DNA from 2 places in the Pseudoduganella sp. UC29_71 genome. Region 2 is predicted to be linked to the other one. Evidence: predicted binding sites of a transcription regulator. Region 2 holds the regulator's gene; the other holds the start of a gene.

Region 1 (4,416 bases), 1.1 Mb from region 2:
GCGCCGCCTCCGGCATGTTCTTCCAGAAGCGCGTACGCACGTGGCTGTGCATCACGTCCGGGTTCAGGCGCGCCGGGTTGAAGATGCTGCGGTAGTAGGTGAGCCACAGCGCCTCGCCGGCGTCCTCGATGTCGGCGGCGCCGCGCGCCAGCGGACCGGTGAAATGCAGCGCGGCGCCATCCCACAGCACGGTGGCCTCCGGCGTGGCGATGAGCCAGGTGGCGCGGCCCATGCGCGCGGCAAAGTGCTGCGCCACTTGCGGCAGCACGTCGTGCGCGGGTTCGAACCAGGCTACGAAGCGCGGCGCGCCCTCTCCGGCGGGACGCTCGCGGAAGCGCAGGTAGGCGTGCATGTCGTGCTCTTCGCGCCGCACGGCGCGGGCCATGGTTTGCAAGCGGTTGCCGTCTTCGTCTGCCATCGACATGACCTCCTGTTGGCCTTGCTGCCAGCGCCACAGGACTTTGTAGAGGAAGGACCAGCGGTCGCCGGCGCGGTAGCAGGCCGCAGTTTGCAGCAGCTCCATCAGCGCGCGCGGCACGCGCAAACCGAAGGGCGCGGGCGGCGTGGACGCTGCGGGAACCGAGGCGGCGGCCACGCCTTCGGCTGCGCGCGTTGTCTGCGGCGCAGCGGGCTGCTCGGCAGTACCGGGCTCGGGAGCCGGGCCGGGCTGGGCGCCGAACAAGTCGCCGCCGCCTCCTGGTGAGGTCCATTGTACGGATTCGGGCGGTACGCGGCGCACGATCAGTTCGCGCGCCGCCGCGCGCCACTCGTCAAAGCCGGCCACGGCAATGGGCTGCGTGCGGCCGCCCATTACGCGGCCTGCAGCTCCGGCCACAAATTCATCTGCTGCGGCGCGTCGGCCATGGCGCGGCGCAGGGTCTCGGACGGCGTGGTGTCGCTCGCGGGCGCATAGTCGGCCACGATGATGAAAGGCGCGATCTTTTTCATGCTGCAGCGCAGGCGCGACAGGTCGGCGTAGCGCACCCGCCGCAGGCGGCGCAGGTCAACGATGCGCTGCGCGTTGCGCAGGCCGATGCCGGGCACGCGCGCGATCATGCCGAGGTCGGCGCGGTTCAGGTCCATCGGGAAATGCTGGCGGTTGGCCAGCGCCCAGGCCAGCTTGGGGTCGATGTCGAGCGCCAGGTTGACCGGCTGCGTCCCCTCGCCGGGCAGCAGCTCGCTGACCTGGAAGCCGTAGCTGCGCAGCAGGAAGTCGGCCTGGTACAGGCGGTGCTCGCGCTGCATGGGCGGCGGCGCCAGCGGCACGCTTTTCGGACTGTCCGGGATGGGGCTGAAGGCGGAGTAGTACACGCGCTTGAGCTTGTAGCTGCCGTACAGTGTTTCGGCGGTGCCGAGGATGTGCTTGTCGTCGCTGGCGTCGGCGCCGACGATCATTTGCGTGCTCTGGCCGGCCGGCGCGAAGGCGGGCGCTTTCGGCTCTTCGGCCTTCTCGTCCAGCCGCAGGCGGATGGCGCCCATGGCCAGCTTGATGGTGTGCACGTTCTTTTCCGGCGCCAGGCGGGCGATGCTGGCTTGCGACGGCAGTTCGATGTTGACGCTGAGCCGGTCGGCATGGCGGCCAGCCGCGGCGATCAGCGCGGGGTCGGCGTCGGGGATGGTTTTCAGGTGGATGTAGCCGCGGAACTGGTGGGTTTCGCGCAGCTCGCGGGCGATGGCCACCAGCTGTTCCATGGTGTAGTCGGCGGACTGGATGATGCCGCTGCTGAGGAACAGGCCGTCGATGTAGTTGCGCAGGTAAAAATCGACCGTGAGCTTGACCACTTCCTGCACCGTGAAGCGGGCGCGCGGCACGTTGGAGGTGCGCCGGTTCACGCAGTACTGGCAGTCGTAGATGCAGAAGTTGGTGAGCAGGATTTTCAGCAGCGAGACGCAGCGGCCGTCCGGCGTGTAGCTGTGGCAGATGCCCATGCCGGTGCTCGCGCCCAGGCCGTCCTTGCCGATGGAGTGACGCTTGGGCGCGCCGCTGCTGGCGCAGGAGGCGTCGTATTTCGCGGCGTCGGCCAGGATTTCAAGCTTGTCGGTGAGTTCCATTGCATGCCTCGATACTGTATATATACACAGTATATCGCGGGCGGGCGAGGAACTAGGGGAAATTAGCGGGTCAGGGGCGGGTCAGCATGGCGGGTTACACGCTTGCAGCGCTAACCCGCCCTACACCAGCGCCCTGGACCCGCTGCGGCGCTCTTAGGCGGTGGCGGCGTATTTGCCGAGGCGGCTTTGCAGGCGGTTGGCCAGTTCGTGGCCGGCGCTCACGGTCATCTCCAGGTCGTGCAGATGGCCGTCCTTCAGGCCGTAGACCCAGCCGTGCACGGTCAGCGGCTGGCCGCGGTCCCACGCGTCCTGCACGATGGTGGTCTGGCACACGTTGACCACCTGCTCCACCACGTTCAGCTCGCACATGCGCTCGGAACGTTCGCGCGACGGCAGCACGTCGCCCAGGTAGCGCTCGTGCTTCTGGGCCACGTCGTTCACATGGCGCAGCCAGTTGTCGACCAGGCCGACGCGGGTGCCGGTCATGGCCGCGTGCACGCCCTTGCAGCCGTAGTGGCCCACGACGATCACGTGCTTCACTTTCAGCACTTCAATGGCGAACTGCAGCACCGACAGGCAGTTCAGGTCGGAGTGCACCACCACGTTGGCGATGTTGCGGTGCACGAACACGTCGCCAGGCGCCAGGCCCAGCAGCTCGTTCGCCGGCACACGGCTGTCGGAACAGCCTATCCACAGGTATTCGGGCGAGGCTTGCTGCTCCAGGCGCTTGAAGAATTCCGGATCGCGCTGGACCATGGAATCGGCCCAGGCGCGGTTGTTGACCAGCAGGTCCGCCAATGGGGAGCCGCTTACGTTTTGTTCACTCATATGTCCTCTCATACGTGCGAAGACCGCCCTTTTGCCGGGGTGGCAAGGGGCGGTCCGGGATATTGCTATGTTACCTGATTTGATGCGGCGCATCATCTGCGCCGGGCAATGATTCTTATTCGAAGAAGTCTTTTACCTTGTCGCGCCAGGTCTTGCTTTGCGGACTATGCTTGGAGCCGCCCTCGACCGTGGCACGGTCGAACTCGCGCAGCAGCTCCTTCTGCTTGTCGGTCAGCTTGACCGGCGTTTCCACCGCCACGTGGCAGAACAGGTCGCCCGGATAGCCGGAACGCACGCCCTTGATGCCCTTGCCCTTCAGGCGGAAAGTCTTGCCCGACTGGGTGCCTTCGGGAATGGTGAACGACACCTTGCCCGACAGCGTAGGCACTTCGATTTCGCCGCCCAGCGCCGCGCGCGCGAACGAGATCGGCATTTCGCAATGCAGGTCGTCGCCTTCGCGCTGGAACACCGCGTGCGGCTTGATGTGGATTTCCACGTACAGGTCGCCCGGCGGCCCGCCGTTGGTGCCCGGTTCGCCGTTGCCCGACGAGCGGATGCGCATGCCGTTGTCGATGCCAACCGGAATCTTCACTTCCAGCGTCTTGTTGCGCTTGATGCGGCCCGCGCCGCCGCAAGGCGAGCAGGGATCGGTGATGATCTTGCCGGTGCCATGGCATTTCGGGCAGGTTTGCTGGATGCTGAAGAAGCCCTGCTGCATGCGCACCTGGCCGTGGCCGCCGCAGGTCGAGCAGGTGACCGGCGAGGTGCCGGGTTTGGCGCCGGAGCCGTGGCAGGTGTCGCACTTGTCCCAGGACGGCACGCGGATCGTGGTGTCGAAGCCGTGCGCCGCCTGTTCCAGCGTGATTTCCAGGTTGTAGCGCAAGTCCGCGCCGCGGTAGACCTGCGGGCCGGAACTGCGGCCGCGGCCGCCGCCGCCGAAGATGTCGCCGAAAATGTCGCCGAAGGCGTCGCCGAAGCCGCCCGCGCCGAACCCGCCGCCACCGCCGCCGCCCATGTTCGGATCGACGCCGGCATGGCCGTAGCGGTCATACGCTTCGCGCTTTTCGGGGTTGGTGAGCATCTCGTAGGCCTCTTTGACCTCTTTGAACTTCTCTTCCGATTCCTTGCTGTCCGGATTGCGGTCCGGATGGTATTTCATCGCCAGTTTGCGATAGGACTTCTTGATCTCGTCTTCGGACGCATTCTTTGCGACCCCGAGGATCTCGTAAAAATCACGCTTTGCCATGTTGTAGGCACCTTGCTGTATTTACTGGTACTGATTATGCGAAAAAGCCGAGCCGGCCCCTTTGCAGGGATGCACGGCTCGGCGTCAGTCTTGCGGCCGCAGCCGGGGACTAGTGCTGGGCGCTGATTACTTGTTGTCTTTGACTTCTTTGAAGTCGGCGTCAACCACGTCGTCCTGCTGCGCTTTGGACTCTTGCTGGCCGCCGGCCTGCTGGCCGCCTTCGGCGCCGGCGGCACCGGCTTGCTGCGCCTGCATATCGGCGTACATCTTCTCGCCCAGCTTCTGCGAAG
Region 2 (4,416 bases):
TCCAGCTCGACCAGGGTCTCGTTGTCGCACTCGATGTTCATGCAGATGTAGTGTGCTTTAGCCAGTTTCTGGATCGAGTAAGCCATTTGACGGCGGCCCCAATCTTCCACGCGATGTACGTTACCGCCGCGCGAGGTCACGCTGGCTTTGTAACGTTCGATCATCGCGGGCACTTGCTCGCTTTGGTCCGGATGGACGATAAATACGATTTCATAGTGACGCATGAAAACTCCCTTAAGGACTGTGAATATAGCCCACCCCGGCGTCAAGACGGGTGTGGGAAGAGGTAAGCCCGCGACTATAGCGCCTTTCCGCTGAAAAATCAAGCAACAGCCCGCCTTGATCCGCCGCAAAGCCGCCCGCCCCGGCCGCGGGCATGCTACAGTCCATGGACCAGCCCGCCGACGACTACGACACGCCATGGAAAGACGCCGTGATGCGCTATTTCCGCGAATTCATGGCGTTTTACTTTCCGCAGGCCCACGACACCATCGACTGGCGCCAGCCGCCCAGCTTCCTTGACCAGGAATTGGCGCAGGTAGTGCGCGACGCCCGCCTCGGCCGGCGCCGGCTGGACAAGCTGGTGCGTGTGACCGGCAGGGATGGCGAAGCCAGGACTCTGTACATCCACATCGAGATCCAGCGCAGCCGGGAACGAGATTTTGCCGAGCGTATTTTCACCTACCACTACCGGCTCTACGACCGATTCCACAGCCCTGTCAGCACGCTGGTCATCCTGGCTGATCCGAATCCGGGCTGGCGGCCCGATTGCTACCGCTACGATACCCACGGATGCGAGACCAGCATCATCTTCCCCGTCGTCAAGCTGCTGGACTTCTGGCCGCATCTGGACCGGTTATTGACCAGTCACAATGTTTTTGCCCTGCTGACGGCCGCCCATTTGATGACGCTGCGCACGCGCGGACAGGACCAACAGCGCTTCGAATTCAAGGCCATGCTGACCGCCCTGCTGTACGAGCGGGACTGGAACGCGCAGCGCGTGCTCGATTTATTCAATGTACTAGACTGGATGATGAAGATCCCCGGCCACCTGCAAGACCGGCTGGCCGAACGGATCGATGAACTGAACAGGAGTAAGGAAATGCCATTTGAAAACCTCATGATGAAGATGGCCAGGGAAAAGGCCCGCAAAGAGGGGCTGCAGGAAGGCCGGGAGGAAGGCCGGGAGCAAGGCCGGGAGGAAGGCCGGCGCGCGGTCGTGCACAAATTGCTGCAGCTGCGATTCGGGCCGCTTCCGCAGCACGCGGAACAATTCCTCGCCCAGGCACAGCCGGCGGAATTAACGGCCCTGGAAGACAAAATTCTGCTGGCAGCCAGCCTGGGCGAGCTGATTCAACCGAAACACTGAAAATATTTCGCTCACTTCAACAAAATCCCTTGCATTAGCGCTCACACTGTACAAAAATACAGTCTGTCTATATCCACAGCTCTCAGAGCGAAAAAGCACCATGATCAAGCTCACCGCACGCCAGGAACAAATCCTTAATCTGATCAAGGATGCCATCGACAATACCGGCTTCCCGCCCACCCGCGCCGAGATCGCCAACGAGCTGGGCTTCAAGTCGGCCAATGCCGCCGAGGAGCACCTGCAAGCGCTGGCGCGCAAGGGCGCCATCGAAATCGCGGCCGGCACCTCGCGCGGCATTCGCCTGCTGGGCGCGCACGCCGAATCGGCGGCCACCAAGGTCGCGCAAGCGGCCGCTGCCGCCGCGTCCAATATGATGTCGCTGCCGCTGATCGGCCGCGTCGCCGCCGGTTCCCCCATCCTGGCCCAGGAAAACCTGGAAACCAGCTACAGCGTGGACCCTGCCCTGTTCTCGGCCAAACCCGACTTCCTGCTGAAGGTGCGCGGCGAATCGATGCGCGACGTCGGCATCATGGACGGCGACCTGCTGGCCGTGAAAAAAGTCGACAGCGCAAAGAACGGCCAGATCGTCGTGGCCCGCATCGGCAGCGAAGTAACGGTCAAGCGCTACAAGAAGACCGGCTCGACCATCGAGTTGTTTCCTGAAAATCCGGATTTCAAAGTAATCACCGTCGATCCGGAAGCGGAAGAGTTCGCGCTGGAAGGCCTGGCGGTTGGACTGCTGCGCAGCTGGCACTGAGCGCGGAGAACGGCATGGGCGTATTCAAACTCTACGGAAACTGCGAGTCTGGCCACAGCTACAAGGTGAAACTGGCCATGGAAGTGGCCCAGGTGCCGCATGCGTATGAAGAGATTGATCTGCGCCTGGAGCGCGCCGAGCGCCCCGAACCGTTCCGCAGCCTGGCCAAATACGGCGAAGTGCCGCTGCTGGTGCATGACGGCCAGCCCTATGTGCAATCGAACGCCATCCTGCTGCACCTGGCGGAACACCTGCAGGCGTTCGGCGGAGAGAGCCGTCAGCGCCTGGAGCGCGTGCGCGAATGGCTGTTCTGGGAAGCGAACCGCATCGGATTTTCGATGGCGCACCTGCGCTACGGCCAGAAGTTCGATCCGGCAGCCTATGCCGGCACCGTGCTGCCCTGGTTCCGCAACCGTTTCAACGCCGATATCGAACGCCTGGACGACGAACTGTCCGACGGCCGCGCCTTCCTGCTCGACGATCACGTCAGCATGGCCGACTTTTCCATCTGCGGCTATATGTACTGGCCCGAGCAGGCCAACGTCAGCTACCCGCCGCGCGTGCAGGCCTGGCTGGACCGCATCGCAGCCCTGCCAGGCTGGCGCCATCCCTACAAGATGGAAAGCGCACAACCCTGGTAATTACTTGCCCGGCAGCGAAGTTGTCGTGGAACGCGTGCGGCCCATGTCCGACTCGTACATATTGCGCATGCGGTCCCGTTCCATCTGGTCGAACTTGGCACGCTGCTCCTTCTGGCGCGCCGATTCCTGCTTGACGAACTCACTGGTTTTGTCGGTCCACGCCGCGTTGGCGGCAACGATGCCGTCCGCCTTGCCTTTGGCGGCGGCAATCACCGTGCCGTAAGCCTGGTCCATGCGCGCACTGGCCTCGCTCCATTCAGTTTCATTCATCAGCTTGGCCACATCGGCAGGAATAGCCTTGCCCGGCGGCTGCATGGCGCTCATGTTCTGCACAAAGCCGTTGTAGCACTCCATCCAGCTGGCAATGCTGCCGGAAACCGCCTTGATGTCGGCATTGGTGGTCGAGACGGCGGGGATGACGGGGTCCACGCAATGGAATTTGTCCAGCGCCAAGTCGGCGCCGTCGTACTTGTTGACGTAATACTCGATGTCCGCCTTGCGCAGCACGCGCTCTTTCATGACGCCCAGCGCCGCCGCCGCGCCCTGGTGGCCGGCGCCGGCCGCTTTGGCGAACCATGTCCCCGCCGTGGCGTCGCTGGCGGGAACGCCCTCGCCATACCAATACATTTCACCCAGATGGAACTGAGCCTCGCTGTTGCCGGTGGCGGCCAGCTCCGTGTACAGCTTCAGCGCCTGGGCATACAACTTGGCTTCCAGCAGCTTGTTGGCGTCCGCCAGCGGGTCCGCCAACGCAGCGGCCGCCAGCGCGGCGAACATGACGCCCAATACGTATCTCTTCATCCGTCCGCTCCAAGAAGTTTGGAAAAAGACATCATATACGCACCACCAACAAACACAACCAAAAAGAAACTAATTAGCAGGCTTCCAGCGCGCAGCCGAAGTCTTCCAGCAGATCCGCCGTGTCTTCAATGCCGACCGACACGCGTATCAGCGACTCCGCAATCCCCATCGAGGCGCGGCGCTCCGCGCCCATCTCGTAGAAGATGGTGTGCGCCACCGGGATGATCAGCGTGCGCGTATCCCCCAGGTTCGACGCCGGAATCGCCAGCTTCAGGCGGTTCAGGAAATCGAAGCAGTCGATGCCGTCCTTCAGCTCGAAACTCAGCAGCGAGCCGTGCGCGCGGAACAGTTCCGCCGAGATGGCGTGCTGCGGGTGCGACTCCAGGCCCGGGTAGTACACTGCCGCCACCCGCTCGTCCGATTCCAGCAGCTCTGCCAGCGCCTTGGCGTTGGCGCAGGTGCGCTCCATGCGCAGCGCCAGCGTCTCGGCGCCCACCGCGATGTGGTGCGCCGCCTCCGGCCCCAGCGACGCGCCGAAGTCGCGCAAGCCCTTGGCGCGGATCTGCGTGATCCCCCATTGCGCCGGCGCCGCCTTCTTGTAGTTCTCGAAGATGTTGGGGAACTGAGTCCAGTCGTAGGCGCCGGTGTCGGTCAGGCTGCCGCCCAGGGCGTTGCCGTGGCCGCAGATCGACTTGGTCAGCGCGTTGACGACAAGGCCGGCATTGACCGCCTTGGGCTGGAACAGGTAAGGCGTGGTCATCGTGTTGTCCACGATGTAGAGGATGCCGCGCTCCTTGCACAGCTCGCCGATCCGCTTCAGGTCCGCCACCTGCGTGCGCGGGTTGGCG

The links. Region 2 encodes LexA, which represses DNA repair genes until DNA is damaged. Its sites were predicted from a motif close to ACTGTATNNNNATACAGT; they were not measured.
Region 1: a site for LexA is predicted at 2,066-2,083, ahead of ACFJI2_RS23965 (putative DNA modification/repair radical SAM protein). Genes of this name have one in related genera too.

What each region holds. Positions count from the first base shown of each region.
Region 1 is NZ_CP170549.1:5,394,347-5,398,762, forward strand. It holds gene ACFJI2_RS23960 (UdgX family uracil-DNA binding protein) at 1-811, opposite strand, end outside; gene ACFJI2_RS23965 (putative DNA modification/repair radical SAM protein) at 811-2,052, opposite strand; gene can (carbonate dehydratase) at 2,206-2,880, opposite strand; gene dnaJ (molecular chaperone DnaJ) at 2,996-4,126, opposite strand; gene dnaK (molecular chaperone DnaK) at 4,253-4,416, opposite strand, start outside.
Region 2 is NZ_CP170549.1:4,322,972-4,327,387, forward strand. It holds gene rpsF (30S ribosomal protein S6) at 1-224, opposite strand, end outside; gene ACFJI2_RS19160 (DUF4351 domain-containing protein) at 389-1,369, shown strand; gene lexA (transcriptional repressor LexA) at 1,470-2,126, shown strand; gene ACFJI2_RS19170 (glutathione S-transferase family protein) at 2,141-2,767, shown strand; gene ACFJI2_RS19175 (sel1 repeat family protein) at 2,768-3,568, opposite strand; gene ACFJI2_RS19180 (cystathionine gamma-synthase family protein) at 3,642-4,416, opposite strand, start outside.